One region of the Thioalkalivibrio sp. AKL17 genome, then DNA from elsewhere that is predicted to be linked to it. Evidence: predicted binding sites of a transcription regulator. Region 1 holds the regulator's gene; each other region holds the start of a gene.
The links. Region 1 encodes sigma-54, which starts transcription at its own class of promoters, with help from an activator protein. Its sites were predicted from a motif close to TGGCANGNTNCNTGCTT; they were not measured.
Positions count from the first base shown of each region.

Region 2: D577_RS0105865 (NF038132 family protein) is a predicted target of sigma-54. The motif match lies at 1,617-1,633, and genes of this name have one in related genera.
Region 3: glnL (nitrogen regulation protein NR(II)) is a predicted target of sigma-54. The motif match lies at 1,309-1,325, and genes of this name have one in related genera.
Region 4: D577_RS0106350 (TorF family putative porin) is a predicted target of sigma-54. The motif match lies at 1,239-1,255, and genes of this name have one in related genera.

Region 1 is NZ_KB898768.1:57,480-60,546, reverse strand. Features, by position in the region: gene hpf (ribosome hibernation-promoting factor, HPF/YfiA family) at 1-153, opposite strand, end outside; gene D577_RS0110385 (RNA polymerase factor sigma-54) at 157-1,680, opposite strand; gene lptB (LPS export ABC transporter ATP-binding protein) at 1,765-2,505, opposite strand; gene lptA (lipopolysaccharide transport periplasmic protein LptA) at 2,502-3,044, opposite strand; gene lptC (LPS export ABC transporter periplasmic protein LptC) at 3,041-3,067, opposite strand, start outside.
Region 2 is NZ_KB898765.1:550,105-553,171, forward strand. Features, by position in the region: gene D577_RS0105860 (glutamate-5-semialdehyde dehydrogenase) at 1-1,270, opposite strand, end outside; gene D577_RS0105865 (NF038132 family protein) at 1,815-2,561, shown strand; gene holA (DNA polymerase III subunit delta) at 2,597-3,067, opposite strand, start outside.
Region 3 is NZ_KB898767.1:220,330-223,396, reverse strand. Features, by position in the region: gene ntrC (nitrogen regulation protein NR(I)) at 1-194, opposite strand, end outside; gene glnL (nitrogen regulation protein NR(II)) at 191-1,297, opposite strand; gene D577_RS0109360 (DUF4124 domain-containing protein) at 1,455-1,832, opposite strand; gene D577_RS0109355 (hypothetical protein) at 1,811-2,599, opposite strand; gene D577_RS0109350 (DUF2782 domain-containing protein) at 2,593-2,973, opposite strand; gene D577_RS0109345 (TIGR00730 family Rossman fold protein) at 2,973-3,067, opposite strand, start outside.
Region 4 is NZ_KB898766.1:56,100-59,166, forward strand. Features, by position in the region: gene D577_RS0106340 (amidoligase family protein) at 1-495, opposite strand, end outside; gene folB (dihydroneopterin aldolase) at 640-1,002, shown strand; gene D577_RS0106350 (TorF family putative porin) at 1,311-2,033, shown strand; gene glnK (P-II family nitrogen regulator) at 2,107-2,445, shown strand; gene D577_RS0106360 (ammonium transporter) at 2,485-3,067, shown strand, end outside.

The DNA of each region.
Region 1 (3,067 bases):
GTTGTGCAGCTTCTGCGTCTTCTCGTGGGTCAGCACCACGTGCACGTCGATCACCTTGTCGAAGTGGCGTTCCAGCTTCTGGAATTTCTCGTTGACGTAGTCGCGCAGGGCGTCGGTGATTTCGACGTGGTGTCCGGTGAGGTTGATCTGCATGGGTCAGGCTCCTTTCGGTTTGCTTCCGGTCGGCATGGCGGCCATCTGGCGGCGTTCGCTGGAGGATGGCAGGTTCATGCCCTCCCGGTATTTGGCCACGGTACGTCGGGCCACGTTGATGCCCCGATCCGCCAGGATCTGGGCGAGGCGGGAATCGCTGAGCGGTTTGCCCGGCGTTTCCTCTTCGATGAGTTCGCGGATCATGGCACGAATCGCGGTCGCGGAGCATTCCCCGCCGTCGCTGGTGCCCACGTGACTGGAGAAGAAATACTTGAATTCGAACACTCCGCGGGGGGTGTGCATGTATTTCTGCGTGGTCACCCGCGAGATCGTGGACTCGTGCATCTCCAGGGCTTCGGCGATGTCGCGCAGGATCAGCGGCTGCATCGCCACCTCGCCGTGTTCCAGGAACCCCTGCTGGCGTTCGACGATCGCTCGCGCTACGCGCAGCAGGGTGTCGTTGCGGCTGTGCAGGCTCTTGATGAACCACCGCGCCTCCTGCAGCTGGTCGCGCATGAATGCGCTGTCGCGGGCATCGGAGACCTGGCGGACCATGCCGGCGTAGAGGTCGTTGACGCGAATGCGCGGGGCGATCTCGGGATTCAGGTCGACCTGCCAGCCCTGGTCGGTATGACGCACGTAGACATCCGGGACCACGTATTCCGGCGGCGTCTCGCTGATCTGGGCGCCGGGGCGCGGGTTGAGCGTACGGATCAGGTCCAGGGCCGCGGCCAGCTCGTCGGCATCGCGCACGCCGCTCTGGCGCTGCAGTGCCTTGTAGTCACGCCGGGCAAGGGCGTCCATGCCGTGTTCCAGGACCGCGCGCGCGGCTTCGCGCGAGGGCGCGTCCGGCGCCAGCTCGCCCAGCTGGACCTCCAGGCACTCGCGCAGATCCAGCGACCCGACCCCGAGGGGGTCGCAGTGCTGCAGCCAGTGGCGCACTGCCTCCACCTCGTCGGTGCCGACCGGGGTGTCCTCGCCCTGACTGATGGTGTCGGCCAGGGTCTCGACGTCCCCCTCGAGGTAACCGTCGCCGTTGATGGTGTCGATCAGGGCGGCGCCGATGCGCTGGTCACGCGGGGTCAGGTGCGACAGATGCAGCTGCCACAGCAGGTGGTCCTGCAGGCCACCGCCATCGTCGTCCGAGGTGTTTTCCAGGGGATCGCGGTCGTCCAGTCCGCGCGGGCTGGCGCTGGCGTCGTAGATGTCTTCCCAGCGGGTGTCGGTCACCAGTTCGTCGGGGATGACATCCTCCGAACCGCCGGCGTCCACCGTTTCGCCGGTGCCGGCGGCGGCATCGCTGGCGGTCTCGTTCTCGCCCTCGGTGCCGGGGTCCGGGGTTTCTTCGCCATCGGCGCCGAGTTCGTCGTCCTCGGCCTGTTCCAGCATGGGGTTGCTTTCCAGCGCCTGCTGGATCTCGGCCTGGAGCTCCAGCGTCGAGAGCTGCAACAGCCGGATGGCCTGCTGCAGCTGCGGCGTCATGGTCAGCGTCTGACCGAGCTGCAGGTTCAGCCCGGGCTTCAGCATGAGTTGGGAGAGGCGTTGTTCACCATAAGTGAATAGTAATCCCTTGTTGTGGCCTTGTGCACCGGCCGGATGTGGCGATCGGTGTCACAGGCGGAAATTTTCGCCGAGGTAGACCTCGCGCACGCGGGCATCGTCCAGCAGTTCCTCCGGCGTTCCCGCGCTCAGAAGGTGCCCCTCGCTGAGGATGTAGGCGCGGTGGCAGATGCCCAGGGTCTCGCGCACGTTGTGGTCCGAGATTAGTACGCCGATGCCGCGTTCGGCCAGGTGGCGGATCACTTCCTGGATCTCGCTGACCGAGATCGGGTCGACCCCGGCGAAGGGTTCGTCCAGGCAGATAAACCGCGGATCACCGGCCAGCGCACGGGCGATCTCGGCGCGCCGCCGTTCGCCTCCGGACAACGCGATGCCGGGGCTGTGGCGCACGGTTTCGAGCTGGAATTCCTCGATCAGGGCATCGCCGATGCGGCGGCGCTCGTGGCGGTCCAGTCCGGGCCGCAGTTCCAGCACTGCCTGCAGGTTGTCCTGGACCGACAGGCGGCGGAAGATCGAGGCCTCCTGCGGGAGATAGCCCAGCCCGGCGCGGGCGCGTTCGTGGATGGGGGCCTGCGTGATGTCGCGCCCGCCCAGGGTGATGCGCCCGGTATTGGGCCGGATCAGGCCGACCAGACTGTAGAAACAGGTGGTCTTGCCGGCCCCGTTGGGTCCCAGCAGGCCGACCACCTCGCCGGGCACCAGGTCCACGTCCATTGCGTCCAGCACGGTACGCTGGCCATAGCGCTTGCTCAGCTCGCGGGCGACCAGATGGCCGTCGGCCGCGGGCCTCATGGATCGTCCTCGCGTGGCTGCAGGCGGATGTGCACGCGCTCGTCGTCGGTGTCGCCGCGTTCCGCGCGGATCACGTCGCGCTCGAGGTCATAGGTGATGCGCTGCCCGCGGGCATCCTCGGCGGCGGTGATGACGCGCGCCCGTTCGGTCAGGATCACGCGTTCCTCGTCGAGGAAATAGTCGATGCGCAGCCCTTCGGCGATGCGCATCTCGCCGGTCTCGGGATCGGGCGACTCCAGGCGTGCGGGCTCGCCGTGGGCCTCGATCTCGTAGGGGCGGCGCTCGCGCATGTGCACGATCACGCGGTCTGCTTCCAGCGTGGCATCGCCGCGCACCACGATTACGTCGCCGGTGTAGGTGCCGGTGCCCGCGCGTTCGTCCATCTCGGCGTGGTCCGCGGTGATCTCCACCGGCAGGGCATCCTCGCGGCCGGTCGCCGGCGGGGCCGCCAGGATCAGTGCGAGTACGCCCGCTACGGCAAGCAGCGGGGCCGGTCGGCGGATGCCCGCGCGGCGATGTTCGGTTGTGGCCGGGTTCATTCCGGGCGGTCCTCCTGCGGCAG
Region 2 (3,067 bases), on a different contig from region 1:
GGGTGGTCAGGCCATGCAGCCCCACCGGCCCGCGCGCGTGCAGCTTGTCGGTGGAGATCCCGATCTCCGCGCCCAGCCCGTACTCGAAGCCGTCGGCGAAGCGGGTGGAGGCATTCACCATCACCGAGCTGGAATCCACCGCGCGCAGGAAGCGCCGCGCATGCCCCCAGTTTTCGGTCACGATGCTGTCGGTGTGATGTGAGCCCCAGGTATTGATGTGCTGGATCGCCGCGTCCAGGTCGTCCACCACGCGGATTGCCAGGATCGGCCCCAGGTATTCCGCAGCCCAGTCTTCTTCGCTCGCTTCGGCGACCTCCGGCCCGCTGTCGGCGAGAACCGCGCGGGTGCGGGCGCAGCCGCGCAGGCTGACCCCCAGCCCGTCCAGTTCGGCGGCCACCGCCGGCAGGAAGGTCTCGGCGACATCGGCATGCACCAGCAGAGTCTCCATGGTGTTGCAGGTGCCGTAGCGATGGGTCTTGGCGTTCACCGCCACCGCCTGCGCCTTGTCCGGGTCCGCCGCGGCGTCCACGTACACGTGGCACACCCCGTCCAGATGCTTGATCACCGGGATCTGCGACTCCTGGCTGATGCGTTCGATCAGGCCCTTGCCGCCGCGTGGCACGATCACGTCCACGTACTCGGGCATGCGCAGCAGCGCCCCCACCGCGGCACGGTCGGTGGTGTCGACGATCTGTACCGCCTCGCGCGGCAGCCCCGCCGCCGCCAGCCCGGACTGGATGATGCCGGCCAGCGCGCGATTGGAATGGGCGGCCTCGGAACCGCCGCGCAGGATCGCCGCGTTACCCGACTTCAGGCACAGCGCCGCCGCGTCGATGGTCACATTGGGGCGTGATTCATAGATGATGCCGATCACCCCCAGCGGCACCCGCATCTGCCCTACCTGGATCCCGCTGGGCTGATAGGCCATGTCGGAGATCGTACCCACCGGATCCGGCAGACCCGCGACCTGCCGGCAGCCCTCGATCATGGTGTCGATGCGCGCATCGGTCAGCGCCAGACGGTCCAGCATCGCCGCGTCCAGCCCGCGGGCTCGCCCCGCCTCCAGGTCGCGCTCGTTGGCCTCGGCCAGCTCCGCGCGACGCTCGGCGATCCCCTCGGCGATGGCCTGCAGCGCCGCGTTCTTGGCACCCGGTTCGGCCTCGGCCATGTGGCGCGAGGCGGCGCGCGCAGCACGCCCCAGGGCCTCGATCCTGGCGACCATATCATCGCTGACAGCAGCGGATTCGGCGGGATTCACGGCAGCGTTCATACGATCAGACTCGTTGGAATTCGGTACGGGTTCAGCCACGGTCGGCGGGTGCTCCGCCATACGTGGACGCCAAGTCTAGCAACCCCTGCCGGGCATTGCCGTTTTCCGGAGCCCGGGTGATCCGATCCACGCTCGCGACCCCGAACGCGGCGCGGATGACGATAACCGGATCAGGCTGGCCGCACTCTCCCACAAGGCACTTTCCGCGTCGATGACTTCGCCGGATGCACCACTGCGGCAGGTTGTCCGCGGGATTGACATGCCGGCGCTCTCACTGAGGCAAGAGACAGCCCGCCCTCCCCGCAAGCCATTGTTCTACATGAACCATGAAACCCCGGGACCGTACTGGCACCGATATTGCTCGATAACAGCAGGGCGATGCCCTGCAGGTCTTTTCCTGCTCATGCGACAACCGGGAGCCACCCAAAAAAGGCGGTGTCACCCGACCATTGACTCCGAAAAGAAGAGGTGTCCAATGAAAACATTTAACCTCGGCCTTGCGGCAACCGGATTGTGCGGTGCACTCGGTCTGGCCAGTACGGCCATGGCTTCACCGATCGATATCTCCGGCTGGGACTGTAATGGAAACTGCGGCACGTCAGCGGCGGACGGCGATATAACGCTGTCGCCGTTCGGCAACTCGGAATACGGCTGGATCTCGACCAACGACGGGAACGACATCGACGGCCTGGACGTTGGCGACGAAACCACCGGATCGACCATCACCTCGCCAGAGTTCAGCGCGGATGAGGGCGATGAACTCAACTTCTACTTCAACTACGTTTCCTCTGATGGTGGAGGTTTCACCGACTACGCGTGGGCACAGATCCTCCCGGACAGCGCGGCTCCGATTCAACTGTTCACCGCCCGCACGACGCCGGACGGTGACACCGTACCGGGTTTCGGGCTCCCGGAGCCGGATGCGGACGTGACCCTCGATCCGGAGGAAACCCCCGTGATCCCCGGGGCACCGGAATGGTCTCCCCTGGGCGCCAACTCAGGATCCTGCTGGGATGACGGGTGCGGATACACCGACTGGATCCAGGCTTCGTACCTGTTCGAGGATACCGGCACCTACTCTCTGGAGTTCGGTGTGGTGAACTGGCAGGACACGGCTTTCCAGTCCGGCCTCGCCTTCGACGGCGCCACCATCGCGGGTACGGCCATCGGCGATGATCCGGCCCCGACCCCCGTGCCCGTGCCGGCGTCGCTGGCCCTGATGGGCCTTGGTCTGGCGGGTCTGACCCTGGTCGCGGGGTACCGGCGCCGGGACGCTGCGGTCACAGGCTAATCGCCTCCGCATGGCCCGTTCCAGGCTGCGCCGGGTCATGCACCCTCGGGGTTGAGGACAGGGTTGGCCACGGTCAGCGGCCGGCCCGCCATACGAGCCACCAGGTCCAGCAGCCCCTGCCGGGCATCCCCGTGTTGTTCCTGCCCCTTGATCACCCGGTCCACCCGGGCAGCCAGGCGCAGGATGTCACGCGCCCGCGCCACGTCCAGACGTCCCGCCGCCAGGCGCAGGGCCTTTTGCTGGTCGCCGAAGCTGCCCTGGAAGGCCTCGCGGTCGTTCGCCCCGGCGGCCCGGCGTTCCAGGGCCTGCACCAGCAGCCGTGCATCGCGCGCCAGCGCCCACAGGATCAGTGGCTCGGGCTGACCTTCGTCCAGCAGGCCCTCCAGCATGCGCAGGGCGCGGCCGGTCTCGCCGCGCAGCGCCGCCGCCGACAGGCCGAACAGATCGAAGCGCGCGGCATCCGCGGTGGACTCGGACAGGGTCTCGAGATCGATCTCCCGCACCCC
Region 3 (3,067 bases), on a different contig from region 1:
AAATCGAGCCCGTTGAGCCCCGGCATGCGAATGTCGGCGACGATGGTGTCCGGGGTGTCTTCCGTCTCCAGGGCCGCCCATGCCGCGTCGGCGGACTCGAACCCGCGCACCGCGATATCGGATCGGCTCAGGGCGCGTTCCAGCACCCAGCGGATGGAATCGTCGTCGTCGATGATCCAGACCGTCGGAGTCATGCGTCGGGGCTCTCGCTGGCGGGCGGTCCGGCCACGGGCAGGAGGATGTCGAAGCGCGTGGAGCCGGGCCGTGAATGGCATTCGATCAGGCCGTCATGCAGCTGCACCAGGCTCTGCGCGATCGGCAGCCCCAGGCCGGTGCCACTGGCGCGACCAGTGATCATGGGAAAGAAGATCCGTTCGCGGACCTCCTCGGGGATTCCGGGGCCATTGTCGCGCACGCTCAGGCGCGCCACCAGCCGGTGCCGTTTGCCGGAAACGGTGTACTGGCGCAGGATGCGCGAGCTCAGCACGATCTCGCCCTCGTCACCCAGAGCCTGCAGCGCGTTCTGCACCAGATTGAGCAGCGCCTGTACCAGCATGTCGCGATCCGCTTTGATCTCCGGGATCGACGGGTCGTAGTCGCCGCGGATCTTCACGCCCAGCGGCAGCTGCACACTGATCAGGCCGCGCACGTGCTCGAGGATCTCGTGCAGGTTGACCGATGTCCGTTGCGGCATGTTGTTGGGGCCCAGCATGCGGTCCACCAGGGCACGCAGGCGGTCGGCCTCGTGGATGATGATGCGTGTGTATTCGCGCAGGTCGGGATCATCCAGTTCCCCGGCCAGCAGCTGCGCGGCACCGCGCAGGCCGCCCAGCGGGTTCTTGATCTCGTGCGCCAGCCCGCGCGTGACTGCGCGCGAGATGGCCTGCTGCTTCTGTAGCTGCTCCTCGCGCGAGATCCGTTCGTGGCGGTCGATGGCGCTGAGCTCGAACAGCAGCCGCCCGGGTTCGTCGCCCTCGCCCTGCAGCGGGGTGATGATCACATCGGCGAGGAAGCTCTCCGCGCGCAGGGGTTCCATCTGGCGCGCCCGCAGGGTGATCGGCTGGTCCTGGACCAGCGCGCTGCGCAGGCGTGTGGACAGGTTGCGGTCCAGATGCAGCCAGTGGCCGAGCGGGTGCCCGAGGATGCGTTCGCGGCTGAGTCCCAGAAGGACCTCGGCGGAACCGTTCATGGCCTGCAGCCGCAGTTCTCCGTCGGTGACCATGACGGCCGTGGACAGGTCGTCCCACCACGGAGGGGTGGGCAGCGGAGGGGACGGACGGGGCGTATGCGGACTCATCATCCGGCTTTAAGCATGAAGCGCGCCAGCATGGTCACGGGGGGGCGCCGGGGCGCTTCGTCCGGGGGCATTGCGCGGGCATGCGCCGATAAGGTGCAGTCATTGCCCCATTATAGGGCATTCCGTGCATTATTGTGGTGCGACGTTCGCGGGCGGTTCAGAAATCCACCAGTTCCACGGGCACCGGGACGTCCTCGATCGAATATTCGTCTTCTTCGTCGGCCTCTTCGTCCGCGGCCGCGTCTTCCTCCGGATCGTCGTCCGTCGGGTCTTCTCCCGGCCGCCGGATCGGACGTTCGAGGATCTCGCGGGCATTCTCCAGGGGGACGGCGCCCATCGGCTCCTGAACCTCGATGCGTTCGCTGCGCCCGTCGCCCGGCGCCTCGTCGGAGAAATGCACCACACCGTCTTCATCCACCCAGCGGTGGACCTCGGTGGAGGCCAGAACGCCGATGCCCGGCGCCCCGGCGATGGCCAGGGCCAAAAGCCCCGCGAGGGAGGCCCGCGGGGTCATCAGGCGGCGGGCCTTACCCATACCGACTGCACCCGGGTGCCGGCGTCCTGCAGGCCGGCCAGGCGCGGATCGGGGCCCGCGGGTGCGCGGCCGGCCTCGATGCGTTCCAGCCAGTCGTCGAGCGCGGCCATGCGCAGCAGGGTCGGGGCGGCGCCGCGTTCGATCGCGCTCAGCGGGCGCTCCTGGTGATAGCCGCCCAGCAGGGCCCGGTAACGTTCGCGGTCCAGTTCGCCCGCCTCGTTCACGCTCACCGCAAGTGCGATGCGCGCCAGCTGCCAGAACGCCGGCACGGGGGCCGGCGGGATCGTCAGATCCGCCAGTCCGGTGTGCTCGCCGTGCCGCCTGACCGAGTGCCAGAAGCTGCCGGCCACCGGCAGGTCCTCGAACCGGTACAGCCCCTGATGATGCAGCTCCCGGTTCAGTTGTTCGCGCGCCTGTTCGTCCAGGGTTGAGCTCAGGTCTTCGGTGCGTTCGCGCAGCTGCTGCTGCAGCACGCCGCGGCGCCAGACGCCGTCCTGCGGCAGGGCCTCCGCCGGATGCCAGGCCTGCCAGCGGGCCGCGAGGCGGCCCAGCGCCTCCGGCGTGCCGGGACCACTGGCGATCGCCCCGGGCTCCGCGGCGTTGCCGCGCTCCAGGGTCCAGTGCGCGCGATCCCCGTCAAGCTGCGGGGCATCGCCATCGGCCGGCAGCCCCAGCGGAGCGCCGGCCGCCCGGGCAGCGGCAAAGGCTGCTTCCAGCGCCGCGGCACCCGCGGCCGGCAGTTCCACGGTCGACTGCGTGCTTACCATTCCAGGATCCTCCAGCGGGGCGGGGTGAAATCGGGGGAAAGGTCGTCACGGCGCCGCAGGTCGCCTTCCCCGGTGACATCCACCAGGTAGTAGGTGGGTCCGGCGGCGGGGTTGACCTCAACGATCACCAGGTCGCCGTCCACGCGGTATTCGCGCCGGGTCTCGCCGTCGCGCTCCATGATGATGACGTCGGCTTCCTCCAGCTCCTGCAGCTGGCGGGCGCGCTCGTCCAGTACCGGAGGCGGGGCGGCCTCGTCGGGCATGTCGGGCGGTGGCGGGGCGTCCTCGAAGTCCTGGGCCGCCAGCGGCCCGGCGGCGAGAAAAAGGCCCAGCAGGGCAGCGGCCAGCGCCGTGGCGCGGGTGCTCGTCATCATCAGAGCTCCATCAGTCGTTGTTTCTCTTCCGCCGAGGGCTCGAAGCTGCGGGCCTCGTAGTACTCGAAGATCACGTCCACGACCTCCTCGGGGG
Region 4 (3,067 bases), on a different contig from region 1:
TTCGGGCTCGCGGCTGTGGATCTCGATGTTCAGCTGCAGCCCGAACGCGTACAGGAACGAGCGTTCGGTGCCCAGCGCGCCTTCCTGTTGCAGCGCGGCACGCACCCGGTCCAGCCGGGGCAGCTGCGCAGGTTCCAGGGGTGGCGCGACGATCTCGTGCGGGACCAGGCGCCCGGCGGCATCGGCCAGCCAGGCCTCCAGTGCTTCCTGGTCGCGGTCTTCCAGGTCGACCCCCAGGCGGGCCAGGTGCTCGCGATAGCCGCGGTCCTTGAGTACGCGGGCGTCCAGCTCCAGCTGGAAATCCCCCGCGTCGCTGTCGCGGACATGCAGCACGAAGGCATGCTCGGCCTCGATGTGCCCGCCGAATTCGTCGATGATGGCGCGGGCCATCGTCTCCAGCGAGACGCCCGCCATTTCGATTTCCACGCCGACCCGGCGCAGGGCCCCCTCGGGGGTCCGGGTCCACGGCAGTGGCTGAAACGAAGTGGTGGACATGCGGCGGCTCTCCTGGCGACGCTGTTCGGTCGGACTGTTCGGGCATGGTAGCGCGTTGCGCCACCATCGCACGCCCCGGTGTACGCGGGCGGGGGCAGGCAGTACGATAAGCCCCTCCGCAACCCTGTGTCCCCGGTGTTCCGCATGGACCGTATCTATCTGCGCGATCTCGAAATCCCCGCCGTGGTCGGCGTCTACGACTGGGAACAGCGCATGCAGCGCCCGCTGCGCTTCGACATCGAGCTGGCGGCGGACACTCGCGTGGCCGCCCACTCCGGCGAGATCGAAGACACGGTTGACTACGAGGCCGTGGCCAACGCGGTGCGGGCCATCGTGACCCGCGAACCCCACATCCTGCTCGAATCCCTCGCCGAGGAGATCGCCGAGACCCTGATGGCGCAGTTCGGTTCGCCGTGGCTGCGCATTACCCTGGGCAAACCGGGCGCGGTGGCCGGGGTGCGCGAGGTGGGCATCACCATCGAACGCGGCTCGCTCGCCACCGACTGAGACCGAGCAGGCCCCGACCGACCGCCAGGACGCTTCCGCGCTTCCTGCTCCTGTTTCCCGCACAGATTTCCCGCACTGCTCCTTCCCGCGCGGCGCCCTTTCCGGTGGCGTCCCCGGCTCGTATTGCCCTCTTTTGGTGCGTCTGCACTTTGTGATTGCACCCGTTCGTGGCAATCACCCGTGGTTTGCCCGCAACAGCGTTGCATAAAACCGGATTTTGCCCCGTTTCACGTTTCTGGCACGCCCCCTGCAAGGAACGGGTGTCGACAAGCAGCGACATCCAGAAAACACGCAGAGGGAGTCAATCAATGAAGAAATTCGCCTATTCCGCCGTCGCCACCGCGATCCTGGCCGTCGGGTCCACCGGGGGTGTCGTCTTTACTTCCAGCGCGGCCGCCGAGGTGTCGGCCAATATCTCGATCGTGTCCGATTATGAACTGCGGGGCTTTTCCGAAACCGATGGCGGCGCCGCTATCCAGGGTGGTTTTGACTGGGAGCATGCCTCCGGGTTTTACCTGGGGACCTGGGCATCCAACGTGGATTTCGGGGAAGACGACGGCACGACCTACGAGCTCGATCTTTACGGTGGGTTTGCCGATTCCTTTGACAACGGCTTCGGGTACGACGTGGGTTACGTGTATTACGCCTACCCCGATGCCGAGTTCGAGGGGGATTCCGTCTCTTACGATTTCGGCGAACTGGTCGGGTCAGTCAGTTATGACATGGACATGATCGGTTTTTACGGCGGTGTTCAGTGGGTGGTGACCGACAGCGCGTCCGAGTCGCTTCTGGAAAGCGACGACGTCTATTTCTACGGCGGCCTGGATGTGCCGTTCGCCGAGGTCTACAGCGCCGGTTTCATGGTCGGACGTCAGACGTACGACGACAGCGACAATGACGATTACACCCACTACTCCGCCAGCCTCGCCCGCGATGCCGGCGAGTTCGGCGAATTCAGCCTGAACCTGGCCTACGCCGATGTCGATGACGAAGACATGCGCGCCTGGGTGGGCTGGTCGAAATCCTTCTGATCGTTGAACCGGAAGCAAAACATCGTTGCGGGTCGTTGCCCCCGGGCAGCGGCTCGCCGGAGAGGAGTCTGACATGAAGATGATTACTGCCGTGATCAAGCCGTTCAAGCTTGATGATGTGCGCGAGGCGATGTCCGAGATCGGTGTGCAGGGCATCACCATGACCGAAGTCAAGGGTTTCGGTCGCCAGCGCGGCCACACCGAACTGTACCGCGGTGCTGAATACGTCGTGGACTTTCTGCCCAAGGTCAAGCTGGAGGTTGCGGTGGATGACAGCCTGGTCGACCAGGTGATCGAAGCCGTTTCGAAGGCCGCGAGCACCGGCAAGATCGGGGACGGAAAGATCTTTGTCTCGCCGGTCGAGCAGGTCCTGCGAATCCGCACGGGTGAAACCGGAACCGAAGCGCTCTGAGCGCCCATCTCGGTCATTATTAGATGAGGTAATCCGAAAATGGATATCGAACAGCAAGTCGTCGAGGTGGCCTACGCCCTTGACACCTTTTACTTCCTGATGGCCGGCGCACTGGTCATGTGGATGGCCGCGGGCTTTACCATGCTCGAGGCCGGCATGGTGCGGACCAAGAGCGTGGCCGAAATCCTCACCAAGAACATCTCCCTTTATTCCATCGCCTCGGTCATGTACATGCTGATCGGCTACAACATCATGTACAGCGACGGGCTCACCTCGTTGATCCCGGGCCTGGGCTTCTTTATCACCGGTGACAACGCCGTGTCCGAGGTGCTGGGCAGCGGTGGCGACATCTACTACTCCGACCGCGCGGACTTCTTCTTCCAGGTGGTGTTCGTGGCCACCGCGATGTCGATTGTTTCCGGGGCGGTTGCCGAACGCATGAAGCTGTGGGCCTTCCTCGCCTTCGCCGTGGTCCTCACCGGCGTGATCTACCCGATCCAGGGCTTCTGGAGCTGGGGCGGCGGCATGCTGGACCAGATCGGCTATCTCGACTACGCCGGTTCGGGCATCGTCCACTTCACCGGTGCCGTGGCCGCGCTGGCGGGCGTCCTGCTGCTGGGGG